DNA from 2 places in the Streptosporangium sp. NPDC023825 genome. Region 2 is predicted to be linked to the other one. Evidence: riboswitches for the same ligand, from Rfam matches in the RefSeq annotation. Region 2 holds a riboswitch; the other holds the start of a gene.
The links. A riboswitch is a leader RNA that binds a small molecule or an ion and turns the genes downstream of it on or off. The one in region 2 is predicted to bind thiamine pyrophosphate.
Positions count from the first base shown of each region.

Region 1: it holds a riboswitch for thiamine pyrophosphate, as region 2 does, so the genes downstream of both, AB0G15_RS21800 (cytosine permease) here and thiC (phosphomethylpyrimidine synthase ThiC) in region 2, are expected to answer to the same signal.

Region 1 is NZ_JBFAAE010000024.1:62,549-67,287, forward strand. Features, by position in the region: gene AB0G15_RS21795 (methylated-DNA--[protein]-cysteine S-methyltransferase) at 1-386, shown strand, start outside; gene AB0G15_RS21800 (cytosine permease) at 501-1,874, opposite strand; TPP riboswitch at 1,865-1,977, opposite strand; gene AB0G15_RS21805 (rhodanese-like domain-containing protein) at 2,697-3,020, opposite strand; gene AB0G15_RS21810 (TenA family protein) at 3,180-3,785, opposite strand; gene AB0G15_RS21815 (DM13 domain-containing protein) at 3,801-4,391, opposite strand; gene AB0G15_RS21820 (GPP34 family phosphoprotein) at 4,558-4,739, shown strand, end outside.
Region 2 is NZ_JBFAAE010000070.1:27,666-32,404, forward strand. Features, by position in the region: gene AB0G15_RS37400 (acyl-CoA dehydrogenase family protein) at 1-136, opposite strand, end outside; gene AB0G15_RS37405 (methyltransferase domain-containing protein) at 241-849, opposite strand; gene thiC (phosphomethylpyrimidine synthase ThiC) at 911-2,644, opposite strand; TPP riboswitch at 2,637-2,749, opposite strand; gene AB0G15_RS37415 (CDP-alcohol phosphatidyltransferase family protein) at 2,844-3,440, shown strand; gene AB0G15_RS37420 (mannose-1-phosphate guanyltransferase) at 3,444-4,739, shown strand, end outside.

The sequences.
Region 1 (4,739 bases), on a different contig from region 2:
CGTTCATCGGGCCGGACGCCCGGCGGCTCGACCCGGTGCGCCGGGAGCTGGACGCCTACTTCTCCGCCAGGCTCCGCGCCTTCACGACGCCGGTCGACCTGCGTCTGGCCACCCAGTTCTCCAGGACCGTGCTGCAGATGATGCTCGCGGTGCCGTACGGGACGGTGACGACCTACCTCGAGATCGCCGAGCGGATCGGCAGGCCGCGCGCGCTGCGCGCGGTCGGCAACGCGCTGGGCAGCAACCCGGTGTGCGTCATCGTGCCGTGCCACCGGGTGGTCGAGAGCGAGGCGGTCCTCGGCGGGTACGCCGGGGGCTCGGCCGCCAAGGAACGCCTGCTGCGCATCGAGTCCGCCGCCGTGCTCCGCGGGCCCGGCGACGCGTAGACCGCGGTCCTTTCACCCCGGGACCCCACGACCGCCCTGGGATCGCCCCACGACCCCCTGGGACCGCCGCGCCTCTGCGCGGACCGGAAACGCCGGAAGCCGTACGGCGCGCGGTCAGGAGCGGCGACGGAGCGCGCCGAGCCCCAGGGTGACGAGACCCGCGACGAGGAACGCGGCGACGGACGCGCTCATCCACGGCTGCGGGACGAAGCCGATCGCGTCGCGGGCGCCCTTCCAGAACGAGGACCACCACGCGACCTCCGGGGCGACCGGCAGCGCGGCGAGCATCCACCAGGCCACGAAGCCCAGCACCCACGGGAGCACCATGAGCGGGCGCGAGGGCGCGGTCTCCGAGGTGTCCCAGCGCCTGTCGCCGCCGAGCAGGAAGTAGTCCACCGCGAGCACCGCGAACATCGGCACGAAGACCGCCCCGATGAGGCCGAGGAAGACGGTGTAGGTCTGGTCGGTGGCGAAGATCGCGAGCAGGGTGACCAGCGCGCCGATGGCCACGGAGATGACCCGGCGGTCCAGCCTGGGCAGCAGGTTCTGCAGCGACATCGCGGTGGAGTAGACGTTCACGAACGACTGGTCGGTCTCGCGCAGCACCAGGATGCCGAAGAAGATCGGGCCGAGGGCCGCGGCCACGAAGGGGTCCCAGACCTGGCCGGGGTCGTTGCCGACCAGCGCGAGCGCCGCGATGCCGAGGACCAGGCAGGCCACCTGGGCGATCGTGTAGCCGCCGACGACCCCGGCGAACGCGGCCCTGCCGGAGCGGGAGAAGCGGGCGAAGTCCGCCGCGACCGGCACCCACGAGACCGACAGCGCGATCACGTAGTCGACCGAGGGGGCGAACGCCTCCCAGGATCCGCCGCCGATCGCCGGTCCCCGCTGGAACAGGGCGACCATGAACCAGATCATCGAGATCACCACGGCGGCGGTGACGTACCTGCGGAGCAGGCGGACCGCTCCCAGCGGCCGGATGGTCAGCGCGGTGGTGATCACCCCCGCGAGGACCACCCAGAGCGCGTAGGGCACCTCGATCCCGAAGGATCCCGCGATGGCCTGGGCTCCCTGGGAGATGACCCACAGCTCGAAGACGCCCCAGCCCAGCATCTGGACGATGTTCAGCACGGTCGGCAGGTAGGAGAGCCTGGCCCCGAACAGCCCGCGCAGCAGGACCATCGCCGGAGCACCGGTCCGCTGCCCGGGAATCGCGGCCAGGCCCACCATCGCGGTGCCGACGACGCTGCCCACGACGGCGGCCAGGATCGCGGCCACGAAGCTCAGCGGCCGGTCGCCGAGCGGATTGATCAGCGTGATCGCGCCGGAGAAGCCGAGCAGGCTGACACCCAGATTGGCCCAGAGCGCTCCTTGGTCGAGCACGCCGAGGGCCTTGGGGGGAGCCTCGCCGAGGGTGAGGGGCGCCTCGGCCGCCCCGGAGTTTCCGGAATCGCCGGAACCCTTGGAATCGACGGCGGCAGACGTCATCACGCACTCCCTACGCCGGCATTACCCGGACAGGTTCATGCGGTCGGCGACAGCCGTAGTCGCCCTCTCAGCCTGGTTGCCCCAAGCTCCCGCGTTGGTTGACACGCGAAGCCGGGATCGCCCCAGCTCGCGCCCTCATGATGCACCATCCGTCCGTATTCGGCCAGTGCCGGACCGGCTCGGCCGTCTCACGAAAGAGTCCCTGGACGTTCGCAGAAGCGCAGCCGCGTACGTAGCGGTAGCCGTACTTCATGGCTGTACGACAACTCCATTGCTGTACGACAACCGCCTGGCCTCCAGGTCTGGAGGCACTCCCGGACCTGGAGGTCCGCCGTGCGGAGCACTCCAGAACCCGAGCCAGGAGAGAGCGGGATCCCGCGGTTGAGGAGACGGAATCCCGCGACGAATATCACCGAAATTCTCAGGGGCGAAGGACCGAGGACGGCGCGCACATCTCATGGCCACTGCCGTACTTCGTAGCCGCACGAGGAGAGAAACGGTCCTCTACCGATGCGTGAATGGCCTCTGACCCGCGCTGCAGCGGCGGCACACGTAAGCGCAGCACCGTCCGGACAGGTTCATGCGGCCGGCGGCGCGTCGGATGTCGATGAGACCCTCTGCGTGGTTCCGCCCCCCAGCCCGGTTACGCCCGAGCTTCCGCGGCGGAAATTCGCCCTGATCATTCCGTTCACTCCTTTCTCGACAAGGGTCTCTCCTGGCGAGAGCCTCGGCGGGGGCTCTCCTTCGCGTCTCGGCGAGGGCCCTCCTCGCGCGGCCCTGGAGGCTCGGGCGCGGGAGGCTCGGGCGACGGGTTCGGACGGCTCAGGCGACGAAGGGGTCCTGGCCGCTCTCGGCGATCATCGGACGCCCCGCGACGTCCCAGGACCGCATGCCGCCGCCGACGTTGATCGCGTCCCAGCCGACGTGGTTGAGCCAGGCGGTGGCGTTCGCGGAACGGCCGCCGACCCGGCAGATCACGTAGACGGGCGCGCCCTTGGGCACCTCGTCGACCCGGGACTGCAGCTCACCCAGGGGAATGTGGACGGCGCCGGGCGCGTGCCCGGCACGCCACTCGTCGTTCTCGCGCACGTCGAGCAGGAACGCGTCATCCGGCACGGCCTGCGCCTCGACCTCAGGAACACTCATACGCCCATTGTTCCAACTCCTCCACCGGATGGGGCGCAAAGCCCCGTGGATGCCCTCATCCGGACCTTCGATTTCCCCTGATAGCAGGCCAATTTGGTACGTCCAGCCGTACCGGATCACCCGGCCCGCGGCGGCATCCGGGCAGCGGGGCGGACAAGGTCAGGGAACGTCCCAGAAGGCGAGTTCGTGAGCCATTCCCTCGGCGAACAGCTTCCCGGCCCTGCCCGGGTCCGGCACCGCCTCGTCGATCATCACCGCGATGCGCCCGGTCAGCTCGGCGAAGGCCGGGTGGGCGTAGGTGTCGACCCAGGCGCGGTAGCGGGGCTCGGCGGGCGGATTCTCCGCCAGGGCGCGGCCGAGCGTGGAGTAGCCCCACATGCAGGGGTAGAGCGCGGCCAGGCCGTCGGCGTAGACGGCCGCGGAGTCGAGCAGGAAGGAGGTGTACGCCGCGCAGGCCGGGCCCTTCCTCGCGCCGCCGAGGTCGGCGCCGAACTCGGCCGACAGCGACCGGTGCAGGCTCAGCTCCTCGTGGAAGGTGGCGTGCGCCAGGTCCACCAGGTCGCCCAGATGCCCGTCCGGGGCCTGCCAGGCGAGCCGCGAGAAGACGCGGACGTAGTCGAGCAGGAACAGGTAGTCCTGCTCCAGCCACGACCGGAACACCGGCTCGGGGAGATCTCCCCGAGCGATGCCCGCCACCGTCGGATGGGCGAGCTGCGCCTCGACGAGCGGGCGGCCGATGACGTGGAGTTCCTCAGAGACGCTCATGGGTCGGAGATTGTGTCAGGTCAGGGCGGCGGCGCCGAAGGAGACGCCGAAGCGCTTGCACCAGATGGTGACGGACCTCAGGCTGTCGAGGTCGGCCCCGGCGGGAATGGCGTAGTTGGCGTTGCCCCTGTTGCCCTTCAGGTCGCCGAGTTCGAGGTGCTTGCCGTCGTCCAGGTTGAACCATCCCGCGTTGCCCTTCTTGACGGGCTGGTCACTGAGCCAGACCCGCAGGTCCGGGCCGTCGGAGGTGTCCAGGTTCTCGATCCGCAGGACCCGGCTCCCGTCGGACAGTTCCAGCACCCTCGCCCTGCCCTCGGTCTCGTGCTCGTGGGAGATGAACGTGCCCGTGGCCAGGACCTTCGGCTCCTGATCCTGAGCGGTCTCGGTGGCCCTGGTCTCGGTGGCCCTGGCGGGCTCGCCCGTCTCGTCCTGCCGGGTGGCCTGCGGCCCGGGGGACGCGGCCGCGGCGGGCAGCGCCTCGTTCACCTCGACGGTGGTGAACAGGCGCCACGGCTGGAACAGGTACAGCGCGACACCGAGCGCGACGGCGCCCAGCGCCAGGACACCCCACGTGACGGGGTGCCGGAGCAGCCTCTTGACCCTCATCTGGACTCCCATCGCATACCTCCGGTGTGGAGACCCCCGGCCTCCGGTTACGGCGAGGAAGTCGAGACGTCCCTCCGGACTCGGTGCCGAGGCTATCCGCGATACCGTCCTAGATCGATTACGGAGTGCTTACGGCCGCGAGGCGCCCGCGACGTAGGGTCGGACGATGACGACGATCGCGGAGGAAGTGCTCCTGCTCGCGTACGACGAGGAGCGGGGCAGACAACTCATCGGCTCCTCGGAGCTGGACGCCGCGCTCGGCGGCGCGTTGCTGGCGGAACTGGCCGTCGGCGGCCGGATCGACCTCGCGGACAGGAAGGTCGCCGTTCTCGACGCGACCCCGGTCGG
Region 2 (4,739 bases):
CCAGGTCCTGCCAGACCTCCTCGGGCCAGCGTTTCTCGCTCTCGCACCGCTGCCAGTAGTCCAGGTCGTAGCGGGCGCAGATGTCGCCGATGCCGCGTTGTACGGCGAGGGCGCTCTCGGGGAGGGTGAAGTCCACGATGATCAACTCCATTCTGGCTGCGGGCGCAATCGTAGAACGTAGTTCGGTATCTTCGTGGCGTCCCGGCCCCGGCCCTGACGTTCCGGCCCCGGCCCGCGGGGTCAGGCCTCCGGGGCGGGCTCCAGCCGCGGCCTGCGCGCGTGGTAGACGAAGGCCGGCGGCACGTTGCCCCACACCGTCCGGCCCGTGACGACCTCCTCGAAGGTGTCGATCAGGCGCCTCCTGAAGCGCCGCGCCGGAGGAAGGCGCTTGGCGAAGCTGTAGGCGAAGGTGGTGAAGGCCGTGTGCGGACCCATGATCCCGGTGACCGCGCCCAGCAGGCGGGCCTGGGTCTCCTCGGAGAAGGCGGCCCAGGGGAGCCCGCTCACGATCGCGTCGGCCTGGGGCAGGCCGCGCTCCTGGAGCAGCTGGGGCAGCCGTACCGCGTCGTCGACCACGACGTCCACGCCCGGGTTCCTGGCGGCGAGGAACTCGGCCAGCCTCGGGTTGATCTCGACGGCGATGTGGTGCCCCCGGCCGCCCAGCCGGCGCTGGATCTCCGCCGTGAACGCGCCCGTGCCGGGGCCGAGCTCGACGATCACCGGGTCGCCCCGGTGCGGGACCGGCGAGGCCACCGCCTCGGCGAGCCGCCGCGAGCTCGGCGCCACCGCTCCGACGGTGCCCGGCGAGCGGATCCACTGCCCCAGGAAGAGCGTGGTGTCATTGGTCATGGTTTGAAGGGTAGAGGGTACGGAAGCGCCTGCAGTACGCCGCCTGGTCGATCTTGGCGGCTCAGAGACCCTCCACGGGCAGGTAGACCCGGCCGCCCTCGCGGGAGAACTCCTCCGACTTCTCCCGCATCCCGGCCTCCAGGGCCTCGGCGCCGGTCAGGCCGCGCTCCTCGGCGAACCTGCGCACGTCGTGACTGATCCTCATCGAGCAGAACTTCGGACCGCACATCGAGCAGAAGTGCGCGGTCTTGGCCGGGGCGGCGGGCAGCGTCTCGTCGTGGAAGGACCGGGCGGTCCCGGGGTCCAGGGAGAGGGCGAACTGGTCCTCCCAGCGGAACTCGAACCGGGCGTCGGACAGCGCGTCGTCCCACGCCTGCGCGCCCGGGTGGCCCTTGGCGAGGTCGGCCGCGTGCGCCGCGATCTTGTAGGTGATCACGCCGGTCTTCACGTCGTCCCTGTCCGGCAGGCCCAGGTGCTCCTTGGGCGTGACGTAGCAGAGCATCGCCGTGCCGTACCAGCCGATCATCGCCGCGCCGATGGCCGAGGTGATGTGGTCGTAGCCGGGCGCGACGTCGGTCGTCAGCGGGCCGAGGGTGTAGAACGGGGCGTCGTCGCAGAGCTTGCGCTGCAGGTCGACGTTCTCCTTGATCTTGTGCATGGGGACGTGGCCGGGGCCCTCGACCATCACCTGGACGTCGTGCGCGTGAGCGATTTTCGTGAGCTCGCCCAGCGTCCTGAGCTCGGCGAACTGCGCCTCGTCGTTGGCGTCGGAGATCGATCCGGGGCGCAGGCCGTCGCCCAGCGAGAACGCCACGTCGTAGCGGGCCAGGATCTCGCAGATGTCGGCGAAGTGCTCGTAGAGGAAGCTCTCGCGGTGGTGCGCCAGGCACCAGGCCGCCATGATCGAGCCGCCCCGGGAGACGATCCCGGTCCTGCGCCGCGCGGTCAGCGGCACATGGGCCAGGCGCACCCCCGCGTGGACGGTGAAGTAGTCCACGCCCTGCTCGCACTGCTCGATCAGGGTGTCGCGGTAGATCTCCCACGACAGGCGGGCCGCGTCGCCGCCCGCCTTCTCCAGCGCCTGGTAGAGCGGGACGGTCCCGATCGGCACGGGGGAGTTGCGGATGATCCACTCGCGGGTGGTGTGGATGTTGCGCCCGGTGGACAGGTCCATCACCGTGTCGGCGCCCCACCGGATCGCCCACGTCATCTTGTCCACCTCCTCCTCGACGGTGGAGGCGACGGCCGAGTTTCCGATGTTGGCGTTGATCTTCACGAGGAAGTTGCGGCCGATGATCATCGGTTCGCTCTCGGGATGGTTGACGTTGGCCGGGATGATCGCCCGCCCGGCGGCCACCTCGGCGCGGACGAACTCCGGCGTCACGCCCTCGCGGACCGCGACGAACTCCATCTCCCGGGTGACCAGGCCGCGCCGGGCGTAGGCGAGCTGGGTGACCGGCGCCCCCGCCGCGCGCAGCGGCCGGTCGCCGCCGCCGGTGAAGACCGCGTCGAGGGAGCGCAGGTCGCGGGCCCAGGCGTCGCGGTCGCGGTAGCCGTCGTCGCCGGGGGCGCCGGATCGGCCGCCGTACCGGACCGTGTCGCCCCGCTCCAGGATCCACTCCTCGCGCGGGCGCGGCAGGCCGCGGGTGACGTCGGTGGTCACGGACGGGTCGGTGTAGGGGCCCGAGGTGTCGTACAGCGTGACCGCGGTCCCGTCGGTCAGGCGCACCTCGCGCATGGGGACGCGCAGGTCGCCCTGGTAGATCTTGGAGCTGGAAATACGCGCGTCGGTCATCGCGCAAACTCCCTTCGCCGGCATTACCCGGAGCAGGTTCTGGCGGTCGGCGGCTGTCTCGGCCGTCCTCTCAGCCCGGTTCTCCGGGCTCCCGCGTTGGTCGAACGGAACGATAACGCGTATCCCCCGCGCCCACCATCCACCCGGCCGCATCGGACGCAGTAGTGTCACCATCAGGTACGGGGAGGGAGATCAGCCGGTGAATCCGGAAGCATCGGGGGCCGAGGACCGAATCTGGACGGTCCCCAACGCGTTGAGCCTGGCCAGGCTTCTGGGGGTGCCGGTTTTCCTGTGGCTGGTGCTGGGCCCGAAGGCCGACGGCTGGGCCGTCGCCCTGCTGATGCTGGCGGGGTTCTCCGACTGGCTCGACGGCAAGATCGCCCGTGCCTGGAACCAGACCAGCAGGCTCGGCCGCCTGCTCGACCCGCTGGCCGACCGGCTCTACATCCTGGCCACCCTGTTCGGCCTCGCCATGCGCGAGATCATCCCCTGGTGGCTGGCGCTGGCCATCCCACTGCGCGACGTGATGCTGCTGGGCATCCCGCTCATCCTGCGCCGCCTCGGGTACGGTCCCGCGCTGCCCGTGCACTTCCTCGGCAAGGCCGCCACGGCCAACCTGCTCTACGCCTTCCCACTGCTCTTCCTGGCCCACCATCCCTCCTGGTACGCCGAGGTGGCGGGGATCGTCGGCTGGTCCCTGGCCATCTGGGGCACCGGCCTGTACTGGTGGTCCGGGGTGCTGTATTGGGTACAGGTGCGTCAGCTGACAAGCGAGGCCAAACGCCTTAAGAGGTGATCTGTGAAGGCCGTCGTCATGGCGGGCGGGGAGGGGACACGGCTCCGGCCGATGACCGCGAACCAGCCCAAACCTCTCCTACCCGTGATCAACCGGCCGATCATGGAGCATGTGCTTCGCCTGCTGAAACGGCACGGCTTCACCGAGACGGTGGTCACCGTGCAGTTCCTGGCCGCCCTGGTCCGCAACTACTTCGGCGACGGCGACGAGCTCGGCATGAGCCTGTACTACGCCACCGAGGACACGCCGCTCGGCACCGCGGGCAGCGTGAAGAACGCCGCCGACCGGCTCCGCGACGACCGCTTCCTGGTCATCTCCGGCGACGCGCTGACCGACATCGACCTGACCGACATGATCCGTTTCCACCGCGAGAACGGCGCGATGGTCACGATCGGGCTCAAGCGCGTCCCCAACCCGCTGGAGTTCGGCATCGTCATCGTCGACGACCAGGGCAGGGTGGAGCGCTTCCTGGAGAAACCGACCTGGGGCCAGGTCTTCTCCGACACCGCCAACACCGGCATCTACGTGATGGAGCCCGAGGTCCTCGACGAGATCGCGGCCGGGGAGTCCGTCGACTGGTCGGGCGACGTGTTCCCCAGGCTGCTGGAGCGCGGCGCCCCGCTGTACGGCTACGTGGCCGACGGCTACTGGGAGGACGTCGGCACCCACGAGAGCTACCTCAAGGCCCAGGCCGACGTCCTGTCCGGCCGGGTCAAGGTCGACATCGACGCCTTCGAGGTCTCGCCGGGCGTCTGGGTCGCCGAGGGGGCCTCGGTCGACGCCGACGCCGTCCTGAAGGGCCCCCTCTACGTCGGCGACTACGCCAAGATCGAGGCGGGCGCCGAGCTGCGCGAGTACACCGTGCTGGGCAGCAACGCGGTGGTCAGGGAGGGGGCCTTCCTGCACCGCGCGGTCGTCCACGACAACGTCTACGTCGGGCCCAGCGCCCACCTGCGCGGCTGCGTGATCGGCAAGAACACCGACCTGATGACCGGCGCCAGGGTCGAGGAGGGCGCCGTCGTCGGCGACGAGTGCATCATCGAGGCCGAGGCGTACATCTCCTCCGGCGTCAAGATCTACCCGTTCAAGACCATCGAGGCCGGGGCGGTGATCAACAACAGCGTCATCTGGGAGCCGCGCGCCCAGCGCAACCTGTTCGGCCCCCGGGGAGTCTCGGGGCTGGTCAACGTCGAGATCACCCCCGAGCTGTGCGTACGGCTGGCCAGCGCCTACGCCACCACCCTGAAGAAGGGCGCCTCGGTCATCACCTCCCGCGACTCCTCCCGCGCCGCGCGGGCG